Regions from separate parts of the Streptomyces sp. NPDC096193 genome, predicted to be linked through region 2. Evidence: riboswitches for the same ligand, from Rfam matches in the RefSeq annotation. Region 2 holds a riboswitch; each other region holds the start of a gene.

Region 1 (7,417 bases), on a different contig from region 2:
GCGCTGCAACACCTTCGTCTGACGGTCCGGGCGGGGCTCCGGGCGTTGTCGGTGGCCGGTGCCAGACTGAGACCCAGATCACATCCCCACCGTCGAGCATGAAGGAGTGATCGGAATGGCACAGTCACCGAGCATCAGTCCGACCCTGGTCTATGCGGACGCCAAGGCGGCGATCAGGCAGCTCACCGAGGCCTTCGGCTTCACCGAGCACGCGGTCTACGAGGACGAGAACGGCCGGGTGGTCCATGCCGAGCTGATGTACGGCAACGGCATGGTGATGCTGGGCAGCAAGGGCACCGGCGGAGAGTTCGGCAAGCTGATGACGGACGCCGGGCCCGCCGGTGTCTTCGTCCACGTCGACGACGTCGACGCGCACCACGGCAGGGCCGTGGAGCACGGGGTGGACGTGGTGATGCCGCCGACCGATCAGGACTACGGGTCGCGGGACTACATGGCGCGCGACATCGAGGGCAATGTGTGGAGCTTCGGCACGTACGCCCCGGGATCGGCGTAACCGGAGGGGCCGGGACCCGGCCCCTCCGGTTACGGACGTCGCTCCTGGGCGCCGGGCCCGGAAGGGGGCTACGAGCCGCCGGTGTGCACCTGGAACGCCGCCCGGCGCACGGCCTTGGCGAGTGCCGGGTCCGGATGCGCGGCCGCGAGCGCGACCAGGACCTGGACGGTGCGGGGGTGACCGCCGGCCCGGACCTCGTCGAGGAGCGCCGGGACCGTGCCCTGGACCGCCGAGTCGAGGTGGCGCAGGAGGAGTTGGGGCTCACCGTGGTCGGCGACGGCCGCCGCGGTGTCCACCCAGAGCCAGGTGGCTTCCTCCCGGGTGAGGACCTCGGCGGCGTCCTCGGGGTCGGCCCCGTCGTACTCCGCGAGCCACAGCAGCGCGTAGGGGCGCAGCGAAGGCTCGTGCGCGGCGGCGCGGACCTCGCCCTCGGCAGGGGCGCCGACGACGCGCAGCGCCTCGAAGGCGAGGCCGCGCAGCAGGGCGTCCTCGCCGCGGGCGACACCGAGGAGTTCGGCGACGGCGCTGGAGACGGTACGGGCGGCCAGCCAGGCGCGGTACTCGGCGCGGGCCGGTCCCGGGGTGAGGCGGGCGCAGCCGCGGAGCATGTCCTCGGCCGACACCTCGATGTTGCCGGCGGGGCTCTGCGCGGCGACACAGATCTGTTCGAGCTTCACCCACACCGCCCAGTTGCCGAGCGGGGTGAGCGTGGCGGAGCCGCCCGCGTCGAGCGTCAGGGCGCCCACGGCGGACAGACCCTCCAGGGCCCAGTCGAGCAGCGGCGGCAGAGGGGCGGCCGAGGCGGCGGGGACGGGCTGCTCCTGGAGGCCGTACGGCACCTCGCAGCGCTCCTCGCGCAGTTCGGCGACGCGCTGCTCCAGCAGGTCGAGCAGCGCGGGCACCAGGACCGGGCCCGCGGAGAGCTGGAGGAGCGAGAGCAGTTGGGGGACGGCCTCGACGACCTCGGCGACCGCGGTGGGGGCGACGTCGGCGGGGGCCGGGTGGATCAGCGACCAGGCGTCGAAGAGGGCGACCCAGCCGCGCAGGACGGCCATGTCGTCGCGGTCCCAGGCGCGCAGACGCCAGCCGGGGCGTGCGGTGTCGCCGTGCAGTTCGACCAGACCGGCGAGACGGGCCCGGTCCCAGCCGGTGCGGACCTGGAGCGGAGTCAACTCCAGTGCGGCGGCGGCCCGTTCCTGCGCCCGGTCGGCGAGCGGAGCGGTGCTGGGGTCCCTTTCGACGGCCGCCCAGCGGGCGATGCGGACGGCGTCCGCGAGCACCGCCCGTGCCTGACGGGCGAGCTCCGCGGGCGGGGGTGTGCCCTCGGGGGGCCTGGGTGCCGGCCGGGTGCGCCGGGTCGTCACGGCCCGTCGTGCGGCGGCCAATGACCGCGGGCGGACAAGACGGAGTCTGGAGTTGCGCGCCAATTGCTCATCAGGCTTTCGGGACGTCACAGGGAGCAGTGTTCCCGCTGTCGGCCCGAAAGCCCAAACGGAACCTGGTGGGCCGCCTACAGGAGGGGCGTGAGGAAGCGGCGCAGCGCCTCTTCGTAGGGGGCCGGGCCGGCGTTCCACATGGCCGCGTGAGGGGCCTCGCGGACCGTCTGGAGGCTGACGAGATCGGGGCGGGCGTCCGCGAGGTCGCGCGAGCGCCGCCAGGGCGCGAGGGTGTCGTCGGGGCCGTGGAAGATCAGGGTGGGCACCGTCAGGGCCTGGGGCTCGGCGACCGCCCGCAGCCGGTCGCCGTACAGCCCCGTCCTGCCCTGTGCGGCCCGGACGGCCAGGGGCAGCAGGACGGCGGGGGTGTGGCGCGCGGAGGCCAGACCGCGCAGGGTGGCTTCCCAGTCGAGGACCGGGGAGTCGAGGACGAGGCCGCTGATCCGGTCGCGCAGACCGGAGTTTGCGGCGGCGTACAGGGCCATCGAGGCGCCGGTGGACCAGCCGTGGACGACGATCTGTTCGGCGCCGTGGCGTACGGCGTAGCGGATGGCGGCGTCGAGGTCGCGCCATTCCGAGTCGCCGAGGTGGTTGAGGCCGTCGGGGGGCCTGGGCGCGTCGGGGTCGCCGCGGTAGCCGATCCCGAGCACCGGGCAGCGCTGGCTCCGGAGGAACGGCAGCAGGTTCAGGGGGTGTTCGCGGGTGGTGCCGAGACCGTGCACGGCGATCACCCAGGTGCCGCGGATGCCCGGCACGAACCAGGCCGGCAGCGGGCCGAGTTCGCCGGGGACGCTGACCTCGGAGCAGTCGATGTCGAGCGCCTCCCGCGGGTCGCCGCGGTACAGCTGTGGCGTCATCCGGACCCGCGTGCCCGGACCGAGGGTGCCGAGGACGACCCGCTCCAGACGGCGCACGAGCGTGTCGGCCGCGTGCGGCACGTCGTCGAGCACCTGGCCGACGATGGCGTGGATGCCGGGGCCGACGAGGCCGTATCTGCCGGGGCGGCGGGACGCCAGGCTGCGCGTGAGCGTGACCTGGCCGGCGGCCACGGCGTGCACGGTGAGCTTCGGCTCTCCGGGCAGCGGGCGGCCGGGCGGCGCCTTGAGCGCGGCGTCGCTGGCGTAGCGGCCGGCCGCGAACGCGGCCGCGCCGGCACCTATCAGAGTGGTGACGGCCGCTGCCGTCGCTGTAGCCGGGCGCACTGCTCCAGTGTCGGTACCGGCGGGCCGCCCTGCCAGTGGACGGACGCCACCGGTGTCAGCGGCCCTGGCCGTAGCCCCGCAGCCGCTCCTCGACCTCGGCCAGCTGGGCGCCGGAGAGCAGGGTGGGCGTGCGGCCGGGCACCGAGGAGGCGGTCAGCCAGAGCCGGCACATCCACTCCAGCTGGGCGGTGCGGTCGTACGCCTGATCGAGCGTGTCACCGTGGGCGACGGTGCCGTGGTTCTGGAGCAGACAGGCGGTGCGGTTTTCCAGGGCCGCCCGCATGCCGGCCGCCAGCTCGTCCGAGCCGTAGAGGGCGTAGGGGGCGACGCGTACGGGTCCCCCTAGCGCCGCCGTCATGTAGTGGATCGGCGGCAGCGTGGGGACGAGGGTGGAGACGGCCGTGGCGTGCACGGCGTGGGTGTGCACCACGGCCCTCGCCGAGGTGCCGCGGTAGACCTCCAGGTGCAGCGGCAGCTCACTGGTGGGCTTGAGGTCGCCGAGGACCTGACGGCCGTCGAGGTCGACGCCGACGGCGTCCTCGGGGGTGAGCCGGTCGTAGGGCACTCCGCTCGGGGTGACCAGGACGAGATCGCCGGCCCGTACCGAGACGTTGCCCGATGTACCCACGACCAGGCCTTCCGCCGCCGTCCTGCGGGCCGTGGCCACGAGGTCGCGCCATGCCCGGTCGATGGTCTCCTGCCGCTCCGCATCGGTCATGCGGCGATCCTGCCAGGCCGCCACGGAGGGCCGGGGAGGGGCGGTGACACAGATCACGGAATGGACGTTCGACGCCGTGGAGAGGCCTGATCGCGCCACCGAGTGAAAGCGGAGCAGCGGACCCGCACTTGGAGACACCGCAAAGCCTGCCCCAGTTCATCTTCCGTTCATCCAGGTTTCCTAGGTTCCACTGGCCACTGACGTCCATAGATTGCCTGGGTAAATGGAACACATCACGCTGCTGCTCGCGATCGTGATCGTGACGGCTCTCGTGTTCGATTTCACGAACGGTTTCCACGACACCGCCAACTCGATGGCGACGACCATTTCGACGGGAGCCCTGAAACCCAAGACCGCGGTGGCCATGTCCGCCGTGCTCAACCTCGTCGGCGCGTTCCTGTCCGTGGAGGTCGCCAAGACGATCTCCAGCGGCATCGTCACCGAGTCAGGCATCACCCCGGAAGTCATCTTCGCGGCGCTGGTCGGCGCCATCCTCTGGAATCTGCTCACCTGGCTGATCGGCCTGCCCTCCAGCTCCTCGCACGCCCTCATGGGCGGACTGGTCGGCGCCACGATCGCCTCGGTCGGCGTCAGCGGCGTCAACGGCGGCACCGTCGTCACCAAGGTGCTGATCCCCGCGATCGCGGCCCCCCTGGTCGCGGGCATCGCCGCCTACCTCGCCTCCCGGCTGACCTACCGGATCGGCCGGAACACCGACGAGAAGACCACCGCCAAGGGCTACCGCGCCGGTCAGATCGCCTCGGCGGGCCTCGTCTCGCTGGCCCACGGCACCAACGACGCCCAGAAGACGATGGGCATCATCACGCTGGCCCTGGTCGCCGGCGGCGTCCTCTCCCCCGGGTCCAACCCCCCGATGTGGGTCATCCTCTCCGCCGGTCTCGCGATCGCGCTCGGCACCTATCTGGGCGGCTGGCGCATCATCCGCACCATGGGCAAGGGCCTGACCGACCTCCAGCCGCAGCAGGGCTTCGCCGCCCAGACCAGCGCGGCGAGCGTCATCCTCGCCTCCTCCAATCTCGGCTTCTCGCTGTCGACCACGCACTCCTGCTCCGGCGCGGTGATGGGCGCGGGCCTCGGCCGCAAGGGCGGCGTGGTCCGCTGGTCCACCGCCACCCGGATGTTCGTCGCCTGGGGTCTGACCCTGCCGGCGGCCGCGCTGGTGGCGGCGGGCTCGGAGTTCGTCACCCGCCAGGGCGACTGGGGCGTGGCGGCCGTCGTGGTCTTCCTGATCGGCTCCTGCGCCGCGATCTGGCTGGTCTCCCGCCGCCAGGTGGTCGACCACACCAACGTCAACGACACGAGCGCGGACGGCGAGCCCGCGGGTGTCGTGACCGCCGCCATCGCGGCCGTCACCCCGCCGCCGGCCGGCACCCCGGCCCAGGACCTCCAGACGACCATCCCGGCTCCGGCCCCCGAATCCGAGCCGGCCCGCACGGCCGCGGTGTAAGGACAGAAACAGCATGAGCATCGACTGGGCAGCTCTCGGCTCCGTCTTCGGCGTGAGCCTCGTCGCCACCGTGGCCCTGGTGGGTCTGTTCACCCTGGGCGTGGTGGGTCTGAGCAAGCAGGAATCGGCGTCCGCGCAGGGAGGATCGGCGACCCTGGCACGCACGGGCGCCTATGTGTGCTTCGCGCTCTGCGCGGCAGCGGTGACCTACGGGATCTACCTCATCGTCAGCTGACGCCACAGCGTCATCACGCGCATCCCGTGCCGGGCCGGGCACCCTTTGGGGTGACCGGCCCGGCTTTCGGGTGTGGGGCTCAGCACACTGTCCCGTCGCAGGTCAAAGGCAAGTTGACGCAGTTCGGGCGGCGTGGTGGACTGCCGGGGCCATCTACGGCGGCAGCAGAGGAAGCCGGTGCGAATCCGGCGCGGTCCCGCCACTGTCACCGGGGAGCAGTCCCCGGAAGCCAGGAACTCTCACCGCCGTTCACGTCGAACCAGGGCGCGGACACCCTGAGTGAGGACATATCGCCATGCCCGGCTGCGGTTCCGTTCCTGCTGTGAGTACGGCCCTGAGTTCACGGTCGCACCGAGGCGAGATCCCGGTCTGAACCCATGCGTGCCGACCGAGTGTTCGTGTACGGCTCCACCGCCGGCCTCGCCTGCGACCTGCTTCTCGGTGATCCCCGCCGGGGGCATCCGGTCGCGGCTTTCGGGCGGGCCGCGGAGGCCGTCGAGCGTGCGTTGTGGCGTGACCACCGCGGCCGGGGTGCGCTGCACACCCTGCTGTGCGCCGGGGGTGCGGCCGCCGCCGCGGCCCTCGTCGCACGCGGCGCACGGGGCAGTTCCGCCGCGTCCGTCGCCCTGACCGCGGCCGCCACCTGGTCGGTCGTCGGCGGGACGTCGCTCGGGCGCGAGGCCCGGGCCATCGGCGGGGCGCTCGCCGCCGGCGATGTGGAACTCGCCCGCGAACGGCTGCCGCATCTGTGCGGCCGCGATCCGCAGAGCCTGGACGAGCAGCAGATCGCGCGGGCCGTCGTCGAGTCCGTCGCCGAGAACACCTCCGACGCCGTGGTCGGCGCCCTGGTGTGGGGTGCGGTGGCGGGCGTGCCGGGCCTGGTGGGCTTCCGGGCGGTCAACACCCTGGACGCGATGGTCGGGCATCTCTCGTCCCGCTACCGGAAGTTCGGGTGGGCCTCGGCACGGCTGGACGACGTGGCCGGCTGGCCCGGTGCGCGGCTGACGGCCGGGCTCGCGGCGCTCACGGGTGCGGACGGCCGGGGGGCCGTACGTGCCTGGCGCGCCGACGCGGGCCGGCACCCCAGCCCCAACGCCGGGCCCGTGGAGGCCGCGTTCGCCGGGGCGCTCGGTGTCCGGCTCGGCGGAACGCTCTCGTACGGCGGACGGGTCGAACACCGGCCGGTCCTCAACGCCGAAGGGCGCGCCGTGGAGTTCGGCGACATCGAACGTGCCGTGCGGCTCTCCCGGCGCGTCGGCTTTCTGACGCTGGCGGTCTGCGCCGCGGGCCGCGTCACGGGTCACGCACTGCGCGCCCGGCGCGCACGAAGGAGGCGGGGATGACCGGGCGCAGAGGCGGCGGGCTGCTGGTCGCGGGCACCACGTCCGACGCGGGCAAGAGCGTCGTCACGGCCGGCATCTGCCGGTGGCTCGTACGCCAGGGCGTGAAGGTCGCCCCCTTCAAGGGGCAGAACATGTCCCTCAATTCGTTCGTGACACGTGAGGGCGCGGAGATCGGCCGAGCGCAGGCGATGCAGGCCCAGGCCGCGCGGGTGGAGCCGAGCGCCCTCATGAACCCGGTCCTGCTGAAGCCGGGCAGCGACCGCTCCAGCCAGGTCGTGCTGATGGGCAAGCCGGTCGGGGAACTCAGCGCCCGCGGCTACCACGGCGGCCGGCAGGAAGCCCTCCTCGGCACCGTCGTGGACTGCCTGGAGGAGCTGCGGGGCACGTATGAAGCCGTGATCTGCGAGGGGGCGGGCAGTCCGGCCGAGATCAATCTGCGGCGTACGGACATCGTGAACATGGGTGTCGCGCGGGCCGCGCGGCTTCCGGTGCTGGTGGTCG
Region 2 (7,417 bases):
CGGTGTTGAATCGCTCGGCGTACTCGGGGACCATCGCCAGGCCGTGGGGCGCGCCCTCGTAGACCTTGTAGACCGCGTCCTTGACGATCTTGGATGACTTCTCGCCCGCCGCCACGATGGGAACGATCTGGTCGTCGTCGCCGTGGACGATCAGGGTGGGGACATCGAACTTCTTGAGATCCTCGGTGGTGTCGGTCTCGGAGAACGCCTTCACGCAGTCGTAGGCACCCTTGATGCCCACGGTCATCGACCAGAGCCAGAACGCGTCACGGGTTCCCTGCGTCACGGTCGAGCCGTCGCGGTTGGCGCCGAAGAAGGGGGCGCTGAGATCCTTGTAGAACTGGGAGCGGTCCGTCGCCACACCCGCCCGGATCTCGTCGAAGACGTCGATCGGGAGACCTTCGGGGTTCGCCTCCGTCTTGAGCATCAGCGGGGGGATCGCACCGAGCAGCACCACCTTGGCGACGCGGGCCGTGCCGTGCCGGCCGACGTAGCGCGTGACCTCGCCGCCACCGGTCGAATGGCCGACGAGGATGGCGTTCTGCAGGTCCAATCCCTCGATGACCGCTGCCAGGTCGTCGGCGTACGTGTCGAGGTTGTTCCCGTCCCAGGGCTGGCCCGAGCGCCCGCCTCCACGCCGGTCGTGAGCGATGGCACGGAAGCCGTTCTCCGCCATCAACTTCAGCTGCGGGTCCCACGTATCGGCGATGAGCGGCCAGCCGTGGGAGAAGACGACAGGCTGTCCCGACCCCCAGTCCTTGTAGTAGATCTCTGTGCCGTCCTTGGCGGTGACGAAGGGCATGTCCGTTCCTTTCGCACTGGTCCTGAACCCGGCGATTCCGCGCAGTTCGGCCCCCCGGACGGAACGCTGGATGTCACCGCCGCGAACCAGCAGCTGACGTGCAAGAGAGCGACGGGGCGGAGGTCGGCAGCGAAGGGCGACCGGGATGGGCACGTCGTGCGAACCACGCTATCCGAGTGTCGGTGCTTCGGCGCGTCGAGCGGGCGCGCGTACGGCGCTGTGCCCGGCACAGCGCCGTACCGGCGGTGACTGCGCGATCACCGTCGCTCTACTTCTTCACCCGGTACCGCGTGTGGGTGACGCCCGTGCCTTCGACCACCGTGACGGGCCCCTCGAACTCCACCGGTGTGGTGCCGAGTTCGCCGAACAGCGTCTTCCCGCCGCCCAGCACGACCGGTACGGGCATTCGTCATGTCGTAGAGGTACCGCCCGACGACGAGGGCACCGGTGTTCTCCCACTCCGGTTCGACGAGCCCGGCGCTGGCGCTGGAAGTTCTCACACTTGAGGAAGACCTCGGCGCCGACGAGCGCGTCCAGCGTGCGCGAGTGCACCACCGGGGTGCGGTGTGCGATCCCCTCGATACGAGCTGCGGCGTCCCGTACGTCGTCCAGAGTGACCGGTGGGTTGTCCGTCGTCACGCGTGTACTCCATGGGGTAGTGGTGGGGGGAACGAGGCGCAACCGATGACACGACCGGTGTTCGGGCTCCCTTCGCGCTCATCCGGACGACCGGCCCGCGGCCGGCTCATGCACCTACCCTCCGAGCCGGCGCCGGCAGGAGGCCGTCGTTGTCCCCGTCGGAGACGACCGGGCCGGCTGCCGGCGGCGGAAGTGGCTGCCCAGAACCCCAGCGTGTCACTCTCGGCGAGCGACTTCGGCAACCGTTCGCGCGTACGCGTCCCCTGCGCGGTGTCGATGTCCACGCAACCGCCGCCACCGTCAGGCGTTGAGGGAGGCCCGCCGCGGTGACCGAACGGCCGGAGTGCGTGGCGCGCCGGACCGCGGGCACGGTCAGTGCCACTGCGAATGCGGGGACGGACGTAACCATGAGCACCAGGAACCCCGCGGTGCAGCCGGATTCCCGGGGAAGTCCGTTCGGCTGGAGCGTGCTGGTCACGACGGTCGCCCATCCGGCCGCGCCGATGGCCGCGCCGATGGTGCGGAAGTTGGCGTTCATGCCGCTCGCGACACCGGTCTGCGGCACCGGGACGTTGCTCACGACCAGGTTGGCCATGACGGACGCCGGTGATCGGTCACCACGCCGTCCCCCTCCGCCCGTCTCCGCTGTGCGCAACGTCCGGCTTCTGAGCCCGCCGCGTACGGTCTCCGGCATCGCGATGGCGAAGGAAACCCTCAGGAGGGCTACCATGCAAAGCGCCCAATGGGCGGTATAACAGCAGAACCCGGCCCGCGATACGCCAACCTCGCCTGTCCCAGGGCCGTGCGCCCGTAGCCAAGTGATCAGTGCGAAGGTAAAGTCCCGTGCGTGCTCGGCGCCCTGACCAGACAGGTGCCGGGCCGATACCCTCCGTGACCACGAGGGGCCCGGCACAACAACCGGGGGAAACGAGTCCGGGGGGACCTGTGACCGACATCAAGACCACGCGCCGAGCCACCGAAAGCACCTGGGCGCTGCCTCTGCTGGCGCTGGCACCACTGGCGCTGCTCAGGCTGCTGACCGAGCCGTCCACGGCGTGGCTCGCCCTGTCCTGGGCCCTGTGCGTGGCCTCCGCGCTGCTCCTGGCCGCCGGATGGGTCGCGTTGCGGAAGAACGGGATCCGGGGAAACACCGCCTGGGGAACCTGCGTTCTGGTCCACCTCATATGGGCCTGGCAGTTCGTCGCGCTCATCGCGGAGTGAGGGCCGGGACCGGCAGGGTGGCGAGGAGCGCATGTGCCCCTCCCCACCCTGCCCCGCCTCAGGACGCGGGCAGTTCCGACCTCACCACACGTGCCGCGGCGACGAGGTTCTCGAGGGACGCACGGGTCTCCGGCCAGTCTCGCGTCTTCAGGCCGCAGTCGGGGTTGACCCACAGGCGATCGGCCGGGATGGCTTCCAGGCCCTCGCGGAGCAGTTCCGCCGCCTCGACGACACCAGGGATGCGCGGTGAGTGGATGTCGTACACACCAGGGCCGGCTTCCCGCGGGTAGCCGTGCCCGGCCAGTTCACGCGCCACCTGCATGTGCGAGCGGGCGGCTTCCAGGCTGATCACATCGGCGTCGAGGTCGTCGATGGCCTGCACGATGTCACCGAACTCGGCGTAGCACATATGCGTGTGGATCTGGGTGTCCGGCCGCACGCCGCTGGTGGCCAGACGGAAGGACTCCGTGGCCCAGGCCAGGTAGTCCGCGTGGCCGGCCGAGCGCAGCGGAAGGGTCTCCCGCAGGGCCGGCTCGTCGACCTGGATCACCGAACTCCCGGCGGCCTCCAAGTCGTTCACCTCGTCGCGCAGGGCGAGAGCGACCTGGCGCGCGGTGTCCCCGAGCGGCTGGTCGTCGCGGACGAAGGACCAGGCGAGCATGGTGACGGGTCCCGTGAGCATGCCCTTGACCGGCCGGCTGGTCAGGGACTGGGCGTACGAGGTCCACTGAACCGTCATCGGCTCGGGGCGCGAGATGTCACCCGCGAGGATCGGCGGCCGGACGTATCGCGTGCCGTAGGACTGGACCCAGCCGTGCCGGGTGGCCAGGTAGCCGGTGAGCTGCTCGGCGAAGTACTGCACCATGTCGTTGCGTTCGGGCTCGCCGTGGACCAGGACGTCGATGCCGGTCTTCTCCTGGAAGGCGATCACCTCCTGGATCTCGGCCTTGATCCGCTCCTCGTAGGCAGCCGTGTCGATCCGTCCGCGCCGCAGGTCGGCGCGCGCGGTGCGCAGTTCGGTGGTCTGCGGGAACGAGCCGATCGTGGTAGTGGGCAGCAGGGGCAGGCCGAGGTGGGCACGCTGGGTCGCGGCACGTTCGGCGTACGGCTGCGAGCGGCGACCGTCGGCGTCCGTCACCCCGGCCACCCGGGCACGCACCGCCGGGTCGCGGGTGAGGGCGGAGCCGGCGCGGGAGGTCAGGTCGGCGCGGTTGGCGGCGAGTTCGGCCGCGATGGTGTCGGCCCCCTGACCCAGGCCCCTCGCGAGGGTGACGATCTCGGAGGTCTTCTGCCGGGCGAAGGCGAGCCACCGGTGGATCTGCGGGTCGATGTCGCGCTCCGCGGCACTGTCCAGCGGGACGTGCAGCAGCGAGCAGGAGGAGGCCACGTCGACCCGGTCGGCGAGGCCGAGCAGCGTGCCGAGGATGGACAGCGACTTCTCGAAGTCGTTGATCCAGATGTTGCGACCGTTGACGACGCCCGCGACCAGGCGCTTGCCGGGCAGCCCGCCGACTGCGGCCAGGGCGCCGAGGTCCGCCCCTGCGGCATCGGTGAAGTCGAGTGCCAGGCCGTCCACGGGAGCCTTGGCGAGCACCGGCAGTGCCTCGCCGAGCCGGTCGAAGTACGAGGCCACCAGCAGCTTGGGCCGGTTGGTGAGGGTGCCGAGGTCGCGGTAGGCGCGTTCAGCGGCGTTCAGTTCGGCGGGCGTACGGTCCTGGACCAGCGCGGGCTCGTCCAGCTGCACCCAGTCGGCCCCGGCCGCGCGCAGGTCGGCGAGTACCTCCGCGTACACCGGCAGCAGCCGGTCGAGCAGGGTCAGGGGATCAAAACCGGGCGCCACGCCGGGGGCGGGCTTGGCCAGCAGAAGATAGGTGATCGGGCCGACCAGCACCGGCCGGGCCGTGTGACCGAGGGCCAGTGCCTCCTTCAGTTCGGTGACCTGCTTGGTGGAGTCGGCGGTGAAGACGGTGCCGGGCCCCAGTTCGGGGACGAGATAGTGGTAGTTGGTGTCGAACCACTTGGTCATCTCGAGCGGGGCGATGTCCTGGGTGCCGCGCGCCATGGCGAAGTACCCGGCCAGGGCGTCCGCCTCGACGGCTGCGCGGTGGCGCGAGGGCAGGGCGCCGACCATCACGCTGGTGTCGAGCACGTGGTCGTAGTACGAGAAATCACCGGTCGGGACCTCGTGGATCCCGGCCTCGGCCAGGTGCTGCCAGTTCGAACGACGCAGGTCCCGGGCGGTCTCTTCCAGGGCCGCTGCGGAGACCCGGCCCTTCCAGTAGCCCTCGATGGCTTTCTTCAGTTCACGGTTCGGCCCCTGACGGGGGTATCCGTGAACGGTGGACCGTGCTGCCGCGGCTGCGGGCTTCGCTGTCACTGAACTCTCCTTCGCGAGTTTCCTGTCACCCGGCGAGGGTGAAGGCGAAGGGAGCACAGACCGGACGGAGGAGGTGGTGCGTCGCTGACGCACGTGCCCGCCGGTATGCACGCCGACCCGCCCTCGAGGTCACCGGATATCCGCGCACGATCGGTCGTGCGCGGACAGCGGGCAGGTCTTCGGACTCACGGGCACGCCTGCCGGACATCTCCCGGCGGACACCTACTGGCCGTCGCTTCCCAGGCCCGTACCGGACCCAGTGCGTATGACGGCGGTCGTTCCCGCTCACCGCTGCGGGGCAGTCCCGGATTCCCACCGGGTTCCCTCTTGCGACGCACATACCTGGCAGGCACGGCGAACCAGCTGCACTCGTCAGCCTAGAGCCCCGCGGGCCACACCGACACCACCGCTCGTCATCCGGACGGCGATCCACGGCGTGCGGGCGTACCGATGGAGCCGCCGGGGGCGCTCAGGCCGAGGGCACCGGAGTACCAAGACGCTCGGGTAGCTGAGGGAGCAGGTGAACGGGTCGACGAAAGAGTTCACGCAGTCCGCCGGCTTCCAGTCGGTGCGCGGGTGCAACGGCCCGGACGGAGGGGCTGAACAGCACGCTGGGCAGGATCGCGGCGGCGGGGCACCAGGAGCAGGGCACGTTCAACGACCTTGCCGACGGCCCGCTCGACCGGTCCGGGAGCACGTAGCTCCACCGAGCGGGTCACCACCAGGCCGTCGCTCCCGGCCCTCGCCCGGTCCGCACCGGCGGCGGCATGCAAGAGCAGGGCGGAACTGTCGACCTGATCCTCGGCCAGGGCGAGCCGATATCCGGTCGGTGTGCTCGCCAGGACGCGGCGCCCAGCTGCGCCCGCGCCCTGGACACGAGGACCTGCACCGCCTTTCCCGGCCGCTCCGGCAACTCGGCCGGCCACAGCCCCGCCACGAGCCGCTCGGTGTTGCAGCCCGTACGGAGGTCGCCGGCGAGCAGTGCGAGCAGGCCGCGCAGCCGGGGCGCTGTGACCTCCTGCCCGCGATAGGCGACACGTGGCAGCAGGGTCAGGTCGGTGGTGACCGGTGCAGACTGGCCAACGCCCCCGGCCGACCGGATCCAGCCCGTCCGAAGTGACGGCGGGCCACCAGCGCCCGGTTGGGCCCCTGTTGGGGCCGAGGTGCGGCCGTCGCGGCGTCATGGAACCACCTGGGACCTACCGTCCCCGTACCGTCGCGATCGCCTCCTTCGCCGTCTTCTCGACCAGCGCGATCCCGGACTCCATCGACGCATGGCCGTCGGAGAGCACGGCGATCAGATATCTGCGTCCGTCGATGGTCACGCGTCCCACGCTGTTGATGTCCCACAAGCCGGTCTTGGTGCGCTGGAGCCAGCCGTTCTTCAGAGCCCAGCCGGAGCCTGCCGCGGCCGACACGCCCCAGTCCTGTTCCGCCTCTGTCCGGTTCATCAGCCTCTGGATGTACGCACGAGAGGGCTGGCTCAGCTCCGGGGGCGTACCGGAGGAAGGCGTCGCCGAGTCCACCGAGAACGCCGCCCGCAACAGGATGAGCTGGTCCTCCGCCGTGGTCTGGGTGAGACCCCAGTGCATTCCCTTGCCACCCTTGGTCGACGTCAGGCCCAGGCGCTTGTTCGCGGCGTCCAGGCCCTCGGCGCGGCCGATCTTGCGCCACAGAGCATCTGCCGAGTCGTTGTCACTGCGCTCGATCATCGCGGTCGCGTACGTGTGCTCCCGTATGGTCAGTTTCCGGTCCTCGTCCTGAACCTTCAGCAGCAGCGCCGCGAGAATGTTGACCTTGACGATGCTCGCGGTGTCGTACGTGGAGCCGTCGCCGTACACCTCGACGCCCCAGTCGTCGGCGTCCAGCGCTGCCACGCCGACGGACATCCGCGCTTTCGGGACGGGCAACACGGACGCGGGTTTCGGGGCCCCCGGGACGGGGGCGGCGGGTGGGTCTGCGGGCGAGGGGCCGGCCGTGCAGGCGGTCCCCAGAAGGACTGTGCCGGCGAGCAACACCCAACGCCGCCTGAACCTCTGATAATGCGTTTTCATGCTTAATGCGTCGCACCATTGCGGGGCGTCGGCCCGGGTGGGCACTCTTATGGGCGCGAGAAAGCACCCGTTGGGCGCAGCGACTCGCCGACAGGCGCTCTCCGGTTCCCCGGGCGACCTGGTGTATCGGGGCCCTCGCCCTCCTGCCCGGCGGTGCGACGCGCCGGGAGCCGGCGGGGTAGACGCTTGCGTAACGCCTCAAGTCATCAGCGCCCGTCGAGAGGGCCCGTGCCCCGGATCCGGAGCCCGGCAGGCCGACACGCGGTCGGCGGCCGGACTGACGCCGGAACCCGTCTGAGGCTGTGACAGATAGCCGGCTACCGG
Region 3 (7,417 bases), on a different contig from region 2:
CCCGGTCCACAGCTCACGCCGGCCGACGTCCTGGAAGGACATGATGACCGTCTTGACCAGGGGCCAGGCGAAGACCGCGGCGATCGCCACGAACGCCGGGGCTATCAGCAGATACGGCAGCAGCGCACCGGCCCTGCGCGGCGGCCGTCCGCCCTTTTGTGGCGGGAAGCCTGTGTCGTCGGGGTGCCGCTGGACGGGCACCGCCGGATCGGCTGCTTTCGTGTCGGCGGCACTCACTGTGCTCCGCCCTTCCGCTCGAACCGGATACCGGAGGGCGGGAGCGGTGGGCCGTCGGCCCGCCGCTCCCGCCGGGCGATCAAGTGATCAGGACTTCTCGTTGATCAGCTTGTCGATCTCCGCGTCGGCCGCCTTGGTGGCGTCCGCGACCGACTTGCCCTTGATGATGTCGAGCAGCATCAGCTCGATGATTTCCTTCTTCTCGATCGCGGACCAGCCCGGCGCGATCGGGGTGAACCAGGCGTCCGGCACGGCGTTGGCGATGGGCGCGGTCTCCGGCTTCGCCTTCAGCGGCTCGAGCTGCTTGGTGTTGTTCGGAAGGATGTTCTTCGAGGCGAGCACGGCCTCGGACTTCTCGCTGGTGAACAGCGAGATCCACTCCTCGCCCAGGTCCTGATTCTTGGACTTGGAGATGGTGGCCAGGTCCGAGCCGCCGATGAAGGAGGGGAGCGCCTTGCCGTCGGGACCTGGCATACCGGCGGTGCCGATCTTGTCCTTCAGCTTGGGGTTGCCGTTGGCGGCGCTGTCGACGACGCTGCCGGCCTCCCAGCCGTTGCCGTAGAGAAGAGCGGTCTTCTCGTTGGCCATGACGTTGGCGTGGTCCTGCTCGTCCTTGGTCTTGTCACCGTGGTTGTACTTCTTGACCAGGTCGACGAAGTGCTGGATGCCCTTCTGCGCCTCCGGGGTGGAGAGCGAGGCCTTCCACTCCTTCGAGCCGTCGTCGTACTTGGCGATCTCCCCGCCGTACGCGGCGACGTAGGACATGGCGGCGTACCAGTAGCGGCCCGGCAGGTAGAGCGGCGAGAAGGCCTTGTCCTTGCCGTACTTCGCCTGGACCTTGTCGAGGGCGGCGGTGAGCTCGGCCTCGGTGGTGGGCAGCGCGTCGGAGCCGGTGCCCGCCTTGAACATGTCCTTGTTGAAGATGGCGACACGCGCACCGGCGTAGTAGGGCACGCAGTAGAGCTTGCCCTCGTAGGTGCAGGTGTCCTTCAGACCCTTGATCCAGGTGTCCGAGTTCTCGTACTTCTTCGGGTCGATCTCGCCGACCGCCCCGTTGAGGATGTACGTCATGGTCTCGGTGTTGCCCAGTTCGACCACGTCGGGGAACTTGTCACCGGCGAGGGCGGCGTCGAGCTTCTTGGTCTTGTCGCCCCACTGCTGGTACTGGACATTGACCTTCACGCCCGGGTACTTCGCGGCGAACTGGGTGTTGACGTCCTTGACCAGCTCGGGCCAGGTGGACTGAGCGTCCGTCATCAGCCAGACGGTCAGCGTGCCTTTGCGGTCCTTCGGGTCCTTCGCGGACTCGCTGTCGCCGGAGCCACACGCCGCGACCGAAGCCGCCATTGCCGCCACACCCACTGCAGCTATGAGCTTGCGCTTCACGCCACCCTCCTCAAGGGATGCAAGATTTTCCCCCCCACCGCCCGGGAGTCGCACAACACGCAGAGAGACAGTGCTCAGGTCTGCCCGTGGGGCTGGGACCTGGTCTTTAATGGTTTAGACCAGTACCGGGAGCTTGGCCTAGACCTTTAGGGGTGTCAAGGGTGTATAAGAAGGGCAGTCGCGTCCGTTATCGGACCGACACCTGAGGGAGGGCGACGACCCGTGACCGGACCGTGCCACCATGTGAGCCGCGACAGACGGAGGAGCCGGTGACGGCAGCAGCGCAGGAGTCGGGAAGGCGGGCCATGACCACGGACGGGGTGGGAGCGGAGACCGAAGGCGGGGCACAGACCCGGACCGCGCGCGTGCCCAAGTACTACCGGCTCAAGCGCCACTTGCTCGACATGACGGAGACACTGCCGCCCGGCACCCCGGTGCCGCCGGAGCGCACGCTCGCGGCCGAGTTCGACACCTCGCGCACCACGGTGCGTCAGGCGCTCCAGGAACTGGTCGTCGAGGGCAGGCTCGAACGCATCCAGGGCAAGGGCACGTTCGTGGCCAAGCCCAAGGTCTCGCAGGCTCTCCAGCTCACCTCGTACACCGAGGACATGAAGGCCCAGGGCCTGGAGCCGACGTCCCAACTGCTCGACATCGGCTATGTGACGGCCGACGACACGCTCGCCGGACTGCTGGACATCTCGACGGGCGGCCGCGTGCTGCGCATCGAGCGTCTGCGGCTCGCCAGCGGTGAGCCGATGGCGATCGAGACCACCCACCTCTCCGCCAAGCGCTTCCCCGCGCTGCGCCGCAGCCTGGTGAAGTACACCTCGCTCTACACCGCGTTGGCGGAGGTCTACGACGTCCATCTCGCCGAGGCCGAGGAGACGATCGAGACGTCGCTGGCGACCCCGCGCGAGGCCGGTCTGCTGGGCACCGACGTGGGCCTGCCGATGCTGATGCTCTCGCGCCACTCGCTGGACGCGCAGGGCGAGCCGGTGGAGTGGGTGCGCTCGGTCTACCGCGGCGACCGGTACAAGTTCGTGGCCCGCCTGCGGCGGCCGACCGACTGATCCTCCGGGCAGTACGGCGCCGGACACACGCCCCGGAGGCTCGCCTCCGGGGCGCTTTGTGCTGTCCGCGCACGGAGCCCGCGGAGGGACGAAGGAGAACCGGTGCGGAATGCCACCGAAAACGGTGCGATCTCGTCGCCGTTGCCGTACCGATATGCGGACGGGGGTGACTCGTGCCGAGGGGGTCCTTTAGATTTCCTGCGCATTAAAATGCAGGTGAACAGTGAGGGGACGACCCGCCATGCCAGATCCCACACCACCGAATACCGCACCGCCGTCATCCCGAAAGCTCACTCCGCGCTCCATCGCCATCTGGGTACTGGTGGCCCTGGTGGGCGCCACAGGATGGGGTGTGCTGGCACTCTCCCGGGGCGAGGAAATCTCGGCCGCGTGGATGCTGGCAGCGGCGCTGGGTTCGTATGCGATCGCGTATCGCTTCTACTCCCGCTTCATTGCCAACCGGGTGCTGAAAGTCGACAAGAGCCGGGCCACACCCGCCGAACGGCTGAACAACGGCATCGACTTCCATCCCACCGACCGGCGTGTGCTCTTCGGGCACCATTTCGCCGCGGTCGCCGGCGCCGGACCGCTCGTCGGTCCGGTACTCGCCGCTCAGATGGGATATCTGCCCGGCACCATCTGGATCGTCGCGGGCGTCATCTTCGCCGGCGCCGTCCAGGACATGGTCACGCTCTTCTTCTCCACCCGCCGGGACGGCCGCTCGCTCGGTCAGATCGCGCGTGACGAGATCGGCCCCTTCGGCGGTGCCGCGGCGCTGATCGCGGTGTTCGCGATCATGATCATCCTGCTCGCCGTGCTGGCCCTGGTGATCGTCAACGCGCTTGCGGACTCGCCCTGGGGCGTCTTCTCGATCGCCATGACCATCCCGATCGCCCTCTTCATGGGCGTGTATCTGCGGCTGCTGCGGCCCGGCAGGGTCACCGAGGTCTCGGTCATCGGCGTGGCGCTGCTGCTTCTCGCCATCGTCTCGGGCGGCTGGATCGCGGAGTCCTCGCTCGCCGAGACCTTCACCCTGGACGCCGGCACGCTGGTCATCTGGATGATCGTCTACGGCTTCCTCGCCTCCGTGCTACCGGTGTGGATGCTGCTGGCGCCGCGCGACTACCTGTCGACGTTCATGAAGGTCGGCACCATCGTGCTGCTGGCCCTCGGCGTGGTGATCGCGCTGCCGACGCTGAAGATGGAGGCGGTCACCGAGTTCGCGAGCCGGGGCGACGGCCCCGTCTTCGCCGGATCGATGTTCCCGTTCGTCTTCATCACCATCGCCTGCGGCGCGCTCTCCGGCTTCCACTCCCTGGTCTCCTCGGGCACCACCCCGAAGATGGTCCAGAAGGAGACGCAGATCCGCATGATCGGCTACGGCGCCATGCTGACGGAGTCGTTCGTCGCGATCATGGCGATGATCACGGCCTGCATCATCGACCCGGGTCTCTACTTCGCGGTCAACTCGCCGGCCGGTGTCATCGGACCCACGGTCGAGACCGCGTCCCAGGCCGTCGCCAATCTCGGCTTCTCCATCACGCCCGACCAACTGGCGCAGGCGGCGAAGGACGTCGAGGAGGCCACTCTGCTGTCGCGGACCGGCGGCGCTCCGACGTTCGCTCTCGGTATGTCGGACATCTTCTCGTCCGTCGTGGGCGGCGCCGGGATGAAGGCCTTCTGGTACCACTTCGCCATCATGTTCGAGGCGCTGTTCATCCTCACCACGGTGGACGCCGGCACCCGGGTCGGGCGCTTTATGCTCCAGGACATGCTCGGCAACGTCTACAAGCCGTTCCGCCAGGTCAGCTGGCGGCCGGGCGTCTGGGTCGCCAGCGCGATCGTCGTCGGCGCCTGGGGCTACTTCCTCTGGGTCGGCGTGCACGACCCGCTGGGCGGCATCAACCAGCTCTTCCCGCTGTTCGGAATCGCCAACCAGCTGCTGGCCGCCGTGGCACTCGCCGTCTGCACCACGTTGCTGGTGAAGTCCGGACGGCTCAAGTGGGCCTGGGTGACCGCCGTACCGCTCGCCTGGGACGCCGCTGTCACACTCACCGCGAGCTGGCAGAAGGTCTTCTCCGGCGACCCGCGGGTGGGCTTCTTCACCCAGCGGGACGTCTACCAGTCGGCCATCGACGACGGCAAGGTGCTGCCTCCCGCCAAGACCATGGACGACATGCAGACCGTGGTGACCAACTCCACGGTGGACGGGGTGCTCTCGGCCCTGTTCGCGATCCTCATCATCGTCGTCATCGCGGACGCGGGACGGGTCTGCTACAACGCCATCCGCCGGCCGGAGAGCGTGAAGTTGTCCGAGGTTCCGTACACCGAGTCGAAGATCGTCGCACCGGCCGGACTGATCCCCACCAAGGAGGAGAAGGCCGAGATGGCAGCCGCGGAGGAGAACGTTCCCGCAGGGAGCGGTTCGGCATGAGCACCACGTCGAGGGCCCGCCACGTCTTCGGCCGGATCCGGTGGTACGTCCGGGAGTTCACCGGCGAATCGGCCTACGACCGGTACGTCGCCCACACCCGCGGCTGCGACCCGGACGCCGACGTGATGAGCCGCCGCGCTTTCGAGCGCAGCCGTACGGACGCACGCGAAGCCGATCCGCGCGAGGGCTTCCGCTGCTGCTGAACGACTGAAGGACCCCGAAGGGCCGCCGCGTTCCCCCCGGAACGCGGCGGCCCTTCGCCGTGAAACCGTGCGACCACGGGCCCCGACCGGGCCCGCGCCGGGGCGCCCCAAGGGCCGCACCGGGCCGGGATCACCGGCGCTATGCCGCAACTCCCGCGCGGCGCCCGACACAACATGTGGGGGGTGCGGCAACTGGCGGCCCCCACATGTATGCTCGACCTCGCTGTCGCCGCAGGGGAATCCGGTGCGAATCCGGAACTGTCCCGCAACGGTGTGATGTGGTGCGCTTTGTCGTACCCGAGAGTCCGAAGACCTGCCGACGGTGCGCCCGGTTCGACCGATCCGGGTGCCGAGACGTCCGGGCCTCGCGGTTGGGCCGGTGGACGCCGTACGGAGTGCTGCCCTGCCCTGGGCGTGTACTGCCCGGCGGCCCCGCCTCCCCCCGACGGCCCAGAGCCGAGCGAGGGAGAGCACCACGTGACCATCGCGCCAGCCGATCCGGCAGCAGGCATCTCCGAGCAGCTGGAGGACGGCCCCGGGACCGCACTGCTGCGGATCCTGACCGACCTCACCGCCGATCTGCCCGACACCGACCCCGGCCGCGTCGCCGCCGCCGCGCTGCGGGGCCGGCACGCCGGTTCGGACACGGCCGAGCTCCGTGGCCTCGCCACCGACGCCGCCGCGGGTCTGATCTCCGAGGACCCCGCCTACTCCCGGCTCGCCGCCCGTCTGTTGACGCGGACGATCGCCGAAGAGGCGTCGGGCCAGGGCGCGGTGTCCTTCTCCGCCTCCGTCGCTGTCGGGCACACCCAGGGGCTGATCGCCGACCGGACCGCCGCGTTCGTCACGCTGCACACGGACCGCCTGGACGCCCTGATCGACACCGAGGCGGACGACCGTTTCGGCTACTTCGGTCTGCGCACCCTCTACAGCCGCTATCTGCTCCGGCACCCGATCACCCGTCAGGTGATCGAGACGCCCCAGCACTTCATGCTGCGGGTCGCCTGCGGCCTCGCCGAGGACGACAGCGTCCGCGCGCTGGACGAGGTGGCGGACCTCTACGGCCTGATGAGCCGCCTCGACTACCTCCCCTCCTCCCCCACGCTGTTCAACTCCGGCACCCGCCACCCGCAGATGTCCTCCTGCTATCTGCTGGACTCGCCGGCGGACGAGCTGGACTCGATCTACGACCGGTACCACCAGGTCGCCCGGCTCTCCAAGCACGCCGGCGGCATCGGACTGTCGTACTCCCGCATCCGCGCCCGCGGTTCCCTGATCCGGGGCACCAACGGCCACTCCAACGGCATCGTGCCGTTCCTGAAGACCCTCGACGCCTCGGTCGCGGCGGTGAACCAGGGCGGACGCCGCAAGGGCGCGGCCGCCGTCTACCTGGAGACCTGGCACGCGGACATCGAGGAGTTCCTGGAGCTGCGCGACAACACCGGCGAGGACGCCCGGCGTACGCACAATCTGAACCTCGCGCACTGGATTCCCGACGAGTTCATGCGCCGTGTCGACGCCGACGCCTCCTGGTCGCTCTTCTCGCCGGCCGACGTGCCCGAGCTCGTCGACCTGTGGGGCGACGCGTTCGACGCGGCGTACCGCGACGCCGAGGCGAAGGGTCTGGCCCGCAAGACCATGCCGGCGCGTGAGCTGTACGGCCGGATGATGCGCACGCTCGCGCAGACCGGCAACGGCTGGATGACCTTCAAGGACTCCTCCAACCGCACGGCCAACCAGACCGCCGAGCCCGGCCACACCGTGCACTCGTCGAACCTGTGCACCGAGATCCTGGAGGTGACGGACGACGGTGAGACGGCCGTCTGCAACCTCGGCTCGGTGAACCTCGGCGCGTTCGTGACGGCGGACGGCGCCGGCGAGGGGATCGACTGGGAGCGCCTGGACGAGGCCGTCCGGACCGCCGTCACCTTCCTCGACCGCGTCGTCGACATCAACTTCTACCCGACCGAGCAGGCGGGCCGCTCCAACGCCAAGTGGCGTCCGGTGGGCCTCGGCGCGATGGGTCTGCAGGACGTCTTCTTCAAGCTGCGGCTGCCGTTCGACTCCCCCGCCGCCCGCGCCCTGTC

The links. Region 2 has a riboswitch for cobalamin ahead of metE (5-methyltetrahydropteroyltriglutamate--homocysteine S-methyltransferase). Riboswitches for the same ligand answer to the same signal wherever they lie in the genome.
Region 1: it holds a riboswitch for cobalamin, as region 2 does, so the genes downstream of both, ABTX78_RS22880 (cobalamin biosynthesis protein) here and metE (5-methyltetrahydropteroyltriglutamate--homocysteine S-methyltransferase) in region 2, are expected to answer to the same signal.
Region 3: it holds a riboswitch for cobalamin, as region 2 does, so the genes downstream of both, ABTX78_RS35320 (ribonucleoside-diphosphate reductase subunit alpha) here and metE (5-methyltetrahydropteroyltriglutamate--homocysteine S-methyltransferase) in region 2, are expected to answer to the same signal.

What each region holds. Positions count from the first base shown of each region.
Region 1 covers NZ_JBEOSJ010000016.1:56,535-63,951, forward strand. The annotation lists gene ypfJ (KPN_02809 family neutral zinc metallopeptidase) at 1-22, shown strand, start outside; gene ABTX78_RS22850 (VOC family protein) at 116-514, shown strand; gene ABTX78_RS22855 (hypothetical protein) at 583-1,968, opposite strand; gene ABTX78_RS22860 (alpha/beta hydrolase) at 2,025-3,152, opposite strand; gene ABTX78_RS22865 (class II aldolase/adducin family protein) at 3,208-3,870, opposite strand; gene ABTX78_RS22870 (inorganic phosphate transporter) at 4,094-5,338, shown strand; gene ABTX78_RS22875 (hypothetical protein) at 5,352-5,573, shown strand; cobalamin riboswitch at 5,693-5,831, shown strand; gene ABTX78_RS22880 (cobalamin biosynthesis protein) at 5,951-6,916, shown strand; gene ABTX78_RS22885 (cobyric acid synthase) at 6,913-7,417, shown strand, end outside.
Region 2 covers NZ_JBEOSJ010000001.1:153,621-161,037, reverse strand. The annotation lists gene ABTX78_RS00770 (alpha/beta fold hydrolase) at 1-802, opposite strand, end outside; gene ABTX78_RS00765 (dihydrofolate reductase family protein) at 1,071-1,208, opposite strand; partial or broken gene ABTX78_RS00760 (pyridoxal-5'-phosphate-dependent protein) at 1,286-1,441, opposite strand; gene ABTX78_RS00755 (hypothetical protein) at 2,387-2,662, shown strand; gene metE (5-methyltetrahydropteroyltriglutamate--homocysteine S-methyltransferase) at 2,721-5,039, opposite strand; cobalamin riboswitch at 5,193-5,418, opposite strand; partial or broken gene ABTX78_RS00745 (AfsR/SARP family transcriptional regulator) at 5,774-6,141, opposite strand; gene ABTX78_RS00740 (serine hydrolase) at 6,239-6,916, opposite strand.
Region 3 covers NZ_JBEOSJ010000049.1:1,923-9,339, reverse strand. The annotation lists gene ABTX78_RS35345 (carbohydrate ABC transporter permease) at 1-237, opposite strand, end outside; gene ABTX78_RS35340 (sugar ABC transporter substrate-binding protein) at 325-1,623, opposite strand; gene ABTX78_RS35335 (GntR family transcriptional regulator) at 1,929-2,693, shown strand; gene ABTX78_RS35330 (carbon starvation CstA family protein) at 2,935-5,127, shown strand; gene ABTX78_RS35325 (YbdD/YjiX family protein) at 5,124-5,330, shown strand; cobalamin riboswitch at 5,535-5,665, shown strand; gene ABTX78_RS35320 (ribonucleoside-diphosphate reductase subunit alpha) at 5,808-7,417, shown strand, end outside.